DNA from 2 places in the Agrobacterium sp. CG160-95 genome. Region 2 is predicted to be linked to the other one. Evidence: predicted binding sites of a transcription regulator. Region 2 holds the regulator's gene; the other holds the start of a gene.

Region 1 (4,170 bases), on a different contig from region 2:
TTTCCGGTAAAATTCTCGGATGCGGTCAGCAGCATTTCGGCGGAGATATCGAGACCGAACAGTCTTGCTTCAGGAAACTTGCGGCTGGCCAGCAGCAGGTTGCGGCCGGTACCGCAGCCGACTTCAAGCAGCGTGCCACCCTTGGGCACGTCGAGGCCGGAAATGGTCCTGTCGCGGCCCAGAAGGTAATATTTGCGGGTAATATCGTAGATATGCCGCTGGTGGCGATACATGCGGTCCATCAGGCTCGCATGCGCCTCATCCGCAAGGCCGACATTCTCGCCGATGGTTTTCATGCCAGAGCCCTCTGATAGATATGGAAGCCGCCATAGATGGCCGAACGGTCCATGGCGTTGAGCTCATTGGAGCGTTCCTCTAGATAGATCCACTGGTTGCGGATATCGGCCGAGAGACGGCCTTCGATCACGCTCTTTTCGGCAGCGGTGCGGAAAATGACGCGGGCGCCGGGAGCGGCGGTGCGGCTGATCTGCGACCACAATTCGTTGAGCTGCACGTCCGTCATCCAGTCCTGCGCATCGAGCAGAATGTAGCGATCGACGCCGTTTGCCGGTTTTTTGGAAAGCAGCTCGGTATAGGTGGCGTGGTGCACGGCAACGCGGGCGGTGTTGTCGCGGATCGTCTCGTAATATTCCCGCTTGAGATAAGCGGGCAGGGCACCCTCATGCGGCTCGGGATAACGGCGCGCGAAGGCCTGCCAGGCGAAATAATTGTCGCTGAGTGGAAAGTTGCAGGCAAGCTTTTCAAGTCGCTCCTTGAGGACGGAGGCGACTGTGCCGTCGTTGGAAAGGCTTGCCAGCTCGTCATATTGGCGGGGCGGAATGCCAAGGCCGAACAGCGAACTTTTTCGCTTCGTCAGCCAGCGCACCACCGGCTTGTCGAACAGCGGTGCGACCTTGCTGTCGAAGAACCGACGCTGTTCATCCAGCGTGCGGCTATTGGCCATTTCAGTCAGCCTGACGCCGTGCAGGCGCGCCATAAGGTGGCCGGCGCCGATGAAACGGCCGAGCAGACCGGTGCGGTATATGTTCCTGTCGAATACCGAGATGCGGCGACGGCCGGACAGGGTGCGTTTCGACCAGTAGGCCTTGGTCGTGTCGTCGAGATGGTCGGCGATGAATCGGTCGTAGCCATGACTATTGCTGCGCGTATTGGCGCGGCCGAACTGGCGAACCACATCCTGATGGGCCGGGAGATGGCGGAAGGCGGCAAGCTTCAGCTTGTTGAGAGCGATGTGATGCGGGTTAAGATCCACCACATCGATGCTGGCAGGGTTGCGGGAGAGGTAGGCCAGCATGTTGCAGCCGCCCGAGCCGATGGTGACGATACGGTGGCCTTCAGCAAGCTCCATCGCTTCCATATCGATTTCCGGGTCTTCCCAGATTTGCGGATAAACCAGACCGGAAAAGAGAACCCCGAAGAACCGTTCGGAAAAACCGCTTTTCGAGAGCGCCTTGTGCTGGAGCAATGCGGACTTCAGTTTCGTATTCTTGCTGAAGCCGGTCTTGGGTGCCGCACTCGTCATATGTTCACCTCTCAATAGATTGAGAGGCGTCTACAGTCACGACGCTACAGTTTGATGACAGGGGTTGTGGGCCGACGTAACGAATCGAAAAGGCGGTATGAAACCAACTTGGGTCTCAAGCTTAGATTTGGATGCGACGTCATCCTCGGGCTTGTACCGAGGATCTAAGCACATATCGTAAAATCAAAAGCTTGCAGATCCCAGGGACAAGCCCGAGGATGACAAAAGTGACGTGCTCGACGTTTTTAAGAAAAGCTGCTTTGCTGCATTGCAGTCCCGATGCTGCTCAAAGGCTTACTTGCGCAGAACGTGCAGCATGCCCTTGCGCTTGGCGTCGTAATAATAACCGCGTGCATAAAGCCTGACAGCATTGTCCTGGTTGTTGTCGGCAACAAGCCAGGCGCCGCTCAGATATTTGACGGCATATTTGAGGTTGGTTTCGGCATCGAACAGGCCAGAGGCGGGGCCATCAAAGCCCATGGAGCGGGCCGTGGCGTGCTTGATCTGCATCAGGCCGAAGTGGCCGCCATTATAGGCGCCGGGATTGTATCTGCTTTCACGCTGCACCACGCGATGCACCAGATCTTCCGGCACATTATACATGACAGCGTATTTCGAAATAAGCCCGCTCAGCTTTTCACGTCCGGCCGGCGCGGATTTGTACGGCGCCGTCATCGTTTCGTTCTGCCGGATAGCGGCAAGGGCGGCGTTGGTCGGGCCGGCCGCATAGGCCAGAACCGTGCTGTCCGGCTTCGGCAGTGGAATGACTTTGCGCTCCGCGGTCAGTTCGGTACCGATCGACGGTGTTCCGGGCGGCGGCGGTGCGGGCGGGAAGCTGCCCTTGACGGCAACCACCTGCGGCAGGTCGGCGGCAGAGTTGTGGGCCGCCGGTTTCGCGGCGGCACTTGCGGTTTCGATCGCTGCGGCTGCCGGCGTTGTGGCGTGCGGTGCAAGAGCCGCAGCCGTCGTCGGCGCGGCTGTCGTTACCGTTGCCTGCGCGACCTCTGTCTGTTGTTGCTGTGGCTGCATTTGGGTTGGGCTCGCCACTGCCGCTGCAATTTCGGCTGCCGGCGGCAGCGCCACGCGGCCACCCTTGACGGCAGCGACGGTTGGAAGCGATTCGGGCTGGGAAGAGGCTGCCACGTCAGTGGCATGTACTGCCGGTGCGGCGGTATCAGCCGGGGTACCAGCCGTTTCCGACTGTGCGGAGGCTTGTGCCGGTGCGGTCTGGTTGACTGCGGCTATTTTCGGGCCGTTCGGCCCTTCCTTTGCGGCATATTCGACGCTGGTGCATCCGGCCAAAGCCAGTGCAAGGCCCACCGTGGAAGACAGAAGAAGTGCGCTTCTTCCGCGGAATTTTGCCGAATTTCGCATGTTGCCGCCTTCGTTATGCCTGTCTGTCGATACCCCCGCGTCGAGCGAAGCAGGCAGTGTCCCGTCGAGCCTTCATTAACCTATTGTAAGGATAGCGGCAAGCCGGGACGTGGCATCGCGGTTTTTCAGGCGGCGATGCGGCGGTATCCGGCGCTGACGGCACGGCCAGAAATGAAGTGAGTGCGGTATTTCGGCCGGATTTTTTTGTTGCCGGACATGCGGCGCACCAGTGCCAGCGTGGAGCCGGCAAAGAGTGCCTGCGCTGCCAGAATGCCAAGTGCCAGCAACAGGATTGCGGCCTGCGCTACGGCCAGCGTTTCGACCGCATTGCCGGAGGTGGAAACGAATTGCGGCAACAGTGCCAGGAAGAACATGAAATAGCGCGGACGCAACGCTGCAATGGCGTAGCAATCACGGAAAATGCCGCTGGATGATTTGCCGGGCAGATTGTCATTGTCTGCATTGGCTGCCTGGGCGGCGGGGGTGGCAAAGGTCCATAACAGGAAAAGAATCAGCCAGCCGATACCCGTCCACTGAACGATTTCCACAAAGGCATGCGGCAGATAGGCAAGGCCAGCCGCTGGAATCGCGGATATCGTCATGGCTGTGACGATGCCAAGCGCGCCGCCAGTGACGGAGGTAAACACCGTTTTTCTGCCGCGGATAGCGGCATACGAGGCGACAGAGAATACAAGGGGAGAGGGAAGTGCGAACACAACGGCACATGCTGCACAAAAAACCAGCCACGCCTGTCCAGACATTCTCTTCCTCCTTGCCCTCCCTGTCGCCGCTTTATCCAGCCTATCGTAAAATTAGGCCGCTGTGAACGGTTGACCGACGTGTTCCATCACTTCGGTGAACCATTTTGCAGACAGGTCGAAATGCTTTCCGCCCTTGATACGCGGAAACTCGATGGTCCGCAATTTACCCTTTTGGTCTTCGTCGTGGCCGGTGACGCCCGAGACCTTGTTCAGCGCGCTTTCGACGGCAAGATCGACCATGCCCTGGATGAGGCGCAGATCATCGCCATTGGCGGGAGCGGAGCGGGCGAAGTAACCGGATTTCTGGACCATGGAGCGTTCGGCGCCGATGAGGCCGGCGAATTGCTTCTGGAACCAGCCGCCGACATTGATGGTGTCGATCTTCACATGGCCGAAGGCATCGCGCTTGACGGCCTCACCGGCGGCTTCGCGTTCGGCAACGATGGAATCGAGCCCCGCACCTTCGGAAACGAACAACGTGACGTAGCCGTG
Region 2 (4,170 bases):
TTCTGCTGGCCACCCGCGGCGATCGTCGCCAGTGTACGGCCATGGAAAGCGCCTTCGAAGGACACGATGCGGAACTTCTCCGGATGGCCCTTGGTATAGTGATAACGGCGGGCGGTCTTAATGGCGCATTCCAGGGCTTCCGCGCCTGAATTTGTGAAGAATACCTTGTCCGCGAAAGTCGCTTCCGTCAGGCGCCTGGCGAGTTTTTCCTGTCCCGGTACTTCATAAAGGTTCGAGACGTGCCAGACCTTCTCGGCCTGCGTCTTGATCGCATCAACGAGGTGAGGATGGGCGTGGCCCAGCGAGTTGACAGCAACACCGGCCGCAAAATCCAGATATCGCTCGCCGCTTTCCGTGAACAGCCATACACCCTCACCGCGCTCGAAGCGCAGGGGGGCTCTTGAAAACGTATCAAACAATGGCGCGCCGGCTTCGGCCATGGCTGTATCACTCCTTGCGCAGATGCGCTGTCAAACTGTTGTCAATAGGCTTGCGGGGTTATCCCTCGCCTGAAAATCAAAATGCCGCCTTGCGGCGGCAGGGGCACTATTGTCACTTCGTTTGCCGATGTCAACAAAAGTCAGCGTTTCCCGGGCTTCTCAAGCACTAGTATGCGGCGGCGGGCCAGCCCCAAGGTGTTGCCTTTCAGACTCAATACGCCAGCAAGTTGGGGAAAACCGGAAAATCGATTCCAGATGATTCCCGCGACTCTTGCCACGGAGTCGGGCTGGCACTAGGTTAATCGCTAATTACTAGACTGCATTGCGGCGGAACTAGTCACCGAAAATCAGGCGGAAACCACGCTTGCGGCATGCGCGCGAGACGGAGAGGGATTCTGCCGAAAATACACGCGACAAGCGGAGAAGCGGCATGAACTGGACAGACGAACGAGTCGAAAAGCTCAAGAAATTGTGGTCCGAGGGCCTTAGCGCCAGCCAGATTGCAGCGCAGCTGGGCGGCGTCAGCCGTAATGCCGTGATCGGCAAGGTCCATCGTCTCAATCTGCCGGGACGCGTCAAGGCTGGCGGTCCAGTGACTTCGGCACGCTCCGCGCCGAAGCGCACAGCTGCCCCTGCCCCGCGCGCGACGACTTTCGCAGGTCGCGTCAACGCGGCACCGGCGCGTATCCTCACCCGTTCGAACGCTGCAACGGCGCTGCACGAGGAGATCGATATCGAGACCGCGCAGGTGCTCGATTACGTTCCTTCCAAGAACGTTGTCACGCCGATTTCCCGTCGCCTGACGCTGACGGAACTGACCGAGCGCACCTGCAAATGGCCGGTTGGCGATCCGCTGAAGGACGACTTCCATTTCTGCGGTTGTGAAGCGCTGGAATCTTCGCCCTATTGCAAGTTCCATGCGAAACTCGCCTACCAGCCGGTGAGCGAGCGCCGCAAGGCTTGAGTGTTGCGGCACGCATTCAGCACTCAAAAATTACGGGCCTTCGGGCCCGTTTTTTTATGACAAAAATAAAGCCGCTTTCTGGGCGGCTTGATGGCAGGCCTCACCCTTTCCCCTTACTATCGGGCGTGACCCTTCAATCCGGATTTCAACGCGCCGCCGATCTCCTCCGGTCAAAACGGACAATGGCATCGAGTTTGGCGGATATTCATATTGAAAAAGCCCGAAATCGTTTCAGATTTCGGGCTTCCTGATTTTTTGGTGCACTACTTCGCCAGCGAAACTATCTGGTTCCGCATCGCTCAGGCTTCCATCGAATATCCCGCACCACGCACCGTGCGGATGACATCCTGCATGTGCGAGAAATTCAGGGCCTTGCGCAGACGTCCGACATGCACATCGACAGTACGCTCGTCGACATAGATATCATGACCCCAGACGCCATCCAGCAATTGCGAGCGGGAAAACACCCGACCCGGCGACGTCATCAGGAATTCCAGCAAGCGGAATTCCGTCGGGCCGAGACGCACTTCGCGGCTTTTGCGGTGAACGCGATGGGTCTCGCGGTCCAGTTCGATATCGCCGCATTTGAGCACCGACGACAGAACCTCCGGACGGGCCCGGCGCAACATGGCCTTGACCCGGGCCATGAGTTCCGGCGTCGAGAACGGCTTGACGACATAATCGTCAGCGCCGGTAGCGAGACCGCGAACCCGTTCGCTCTCTTCGCCACGCGCCGTCAGCATGATGATGGGCAGGCGTTCTGTTTCCGGCCGCATTCTCAAGCGCCGGCACAGTTCGATACCGGAGACACCGGGCAACATCCAGTCCAGGATAAGAAGATCCGGAATGCGCTCCTGCAGCCTGATTTCCGCCTCATCGCCACGGGGTATCGTGTCGACGTCGTATCCCTCAGCCTCGAGATTGTAACGAAGCAGGACGCTCAACGCTTCCTCGTCTTCCACAACTGCAATCTTGGGCACCATATGCTGAACTCCGCAAGCTTCTGCTTGTCTGTTACTCGGTCACCGAACCAAGCGTGTTGGAACTGTCGTCCTTCGGACGCTCGCCCTCCGGCTGGCTGCCGGTGGTCATGTAATAGATCGTCTCTGCGATATTCGTCGCATGATCGCCGATACGCTCGATGTTCTTGGCGCAGAACAGAAGATGCGTGCAGGTGGTGATGTTGCGCGGGTCTTCCATCATGTAGGTCAGAAGCTCCCGGAAGAGCGACGTGTACATGGCATCGATTTCCTCGTCGCGTTCACGGATCGCATTGGCCTTTTCGGCGGAACGCGTGGAATAGACGTCGAGGACTTCCTTGAGCTGCACCAGCGCCAGGTCGGACAGATGCTCGATGCCGCGGGCGAGCTTGCGCGGAACACCGGTGCCGGCGACAGCGATAACGCGCTTGGCCGTGTTCTTGCCAAGATCGCCGACGCGTTCGAGATCGGCGGCGATACGCAGGGTGCCGATGATCTCGCGAAGGTCTGCCGCCATCGGCTGACGCTTGGCGATGGTTACGATCGCCTTGTCGCCAATTTCGCGCTCAGCGTGGTCGAGAATGGTATCGTCCGAAATGACTTTCTGCGCAAGCGCAGCATCGGAATTGACGAGTGCGCGCACGGCGTCACCGCACATCTGCTCGGCAAGACCGCCCATTTCGGCGATGCGGCGCGTCAGAAACTTCAGTTCGTCGTCATAGGCAGACAGGATATGCGAATGGGTCGTTGTCTGTGTCATGGTCTATTCCTCCGGCTTGGCCTGCATGCGCGTGCCCAACAGCGGGGCACGGCAGAGGCACCAGTCTTGTACGGTTACGATAAAGCACCGGCCGGGGATCAGCCGAAGCGGCCCATGATGTAGTCCTGCGTGCGCTGGTCGTCCGGATTAGTGAACATCTTGTCGGTTTCGTTTTCTTCGACAAGATGACCAAGATGGAACATGGCCGTACGCTGGGAAACGCGCGCCGCCTGCTGCATGGAGTGCGTGACGATGACGATGGTGTAGTTGGTGCGCAGTTCGTGGATCAGTTCCTCGACCTTCGCAGTCGCGATCGGATCCAGCGCCGAGCACGGCTCGTCCATCAGGATCACTTCCGGGCTGACGGCAACCGCGCGTGCGATGCACAGACGCTGCTGCTGGCCACCGGACAGGCCCGTGCCGGATTCCAGCAAACGATCCTTCACCTCGTTCCAAAGACCCGCTTTCTGCAAGCTATGCTCGACGATCTGGTCCATATCCGCCTTGTTGCGGGCGAGACCGTGGATACGCGGGCCGTAGGCGATGTTCTCATAAATCGTCTTCGGGAACGGGTTCGGCTTCTGGAACACCATGCCGACGCGGGCACGCAGTTCCACGACGTCGATCTGCTGATCGTAGATATCGTCGGTATCGAGCGTGATCTTGCCGGTGACCCGGCAACCGTCGATCGTGTCGTTCATGCGGTTCAAGGTGCGCAGGAAAGTGGATTTACCGCAACCGGACGGGCCGATAAGTGCAGTCACCGTGTTTTCGCGGACATTGAGGTTCACGTCGTAAAGCGCGCGCTTTTCGCCGTAATAAACCGAAACATCCTTGCCGATCATCTTGTATGAGACTTCATTCATTTTCTTGTCCAGCGCCTTTTCAACTGCTGCTTCCGACAACATGTTCATTGCTCTAGCTCCCTCTACCAGCGCCGCTCAAAGCGGCGACGCAACAGGATTGCGCCAACATTCATGAGAATGAGGAACAGAAGCAGGATGATGATAGCGCCAGATGTCCGTT

Evidence for each region. Region 2 encodes PhoB, which activates phosphate uptake and scavenging genes when phosphate is short. Its sites were predicted from a motif close to TGTCATNNANCTGTCAT; they were not measured.
Region 1: a site for PhoB is predicted at 1,587-1,603, ahead of ACQZ63_RS16520 (BtaA family protein). Genes of this name have one in related genera too.

What each region holds. Positions count from the first base shown of each region.
Region 1 covers NZ_JBNWDU010000004.1:455,268-459,437, forward strand. The annotation lists gene ACQZ63_RS16515 (class I SAM-dependent methyltransferase) at 1-296, opposite strand, end outside; gene ACQZ63_RS16520 (BtaA family protein) at 293-1,543, opposite strand; gene ACQZ63_RS16525 (lytic transglycosylase domain-containing protein) at 1,838-2,917, opposite strand; gene ACQZ63_RS16530 (LysE family translocator) at 3,043-3,678, opposite strand; gene ACQZ63_RS16535 (pyrophosphate--fructose-6-phosphate 1-phosphotransferase) at 3,730-4,170, opposite strand, start outside.
Region 2 covers NZ_JBNWDU010000001.1:993,962-998,131, forward strand. The annotation lists gene ACQZ63_RS04950 (aspartate aminotransferase family protein) at 1-440, opposite strand, end outside; gene ACQZ63_RS04955 (GcrA family cell cycle regulator) at 871-1,404, shown strand; gene phoB (phosphate regulon transcriptional regulator PhoB) at 1,704-2,387, opposite strand; gene phoU (phosphate signaling complex protein PhoU) at 2,419-3,144, opposite strand; gene pstB (phosphate ABC transporter ATP-binding protein PstB) at 3,243-4,058, opposite strand; gene pstA (phosphate ABC transporter permease PstA) at 4,073-4,170, opposite strand, start outside.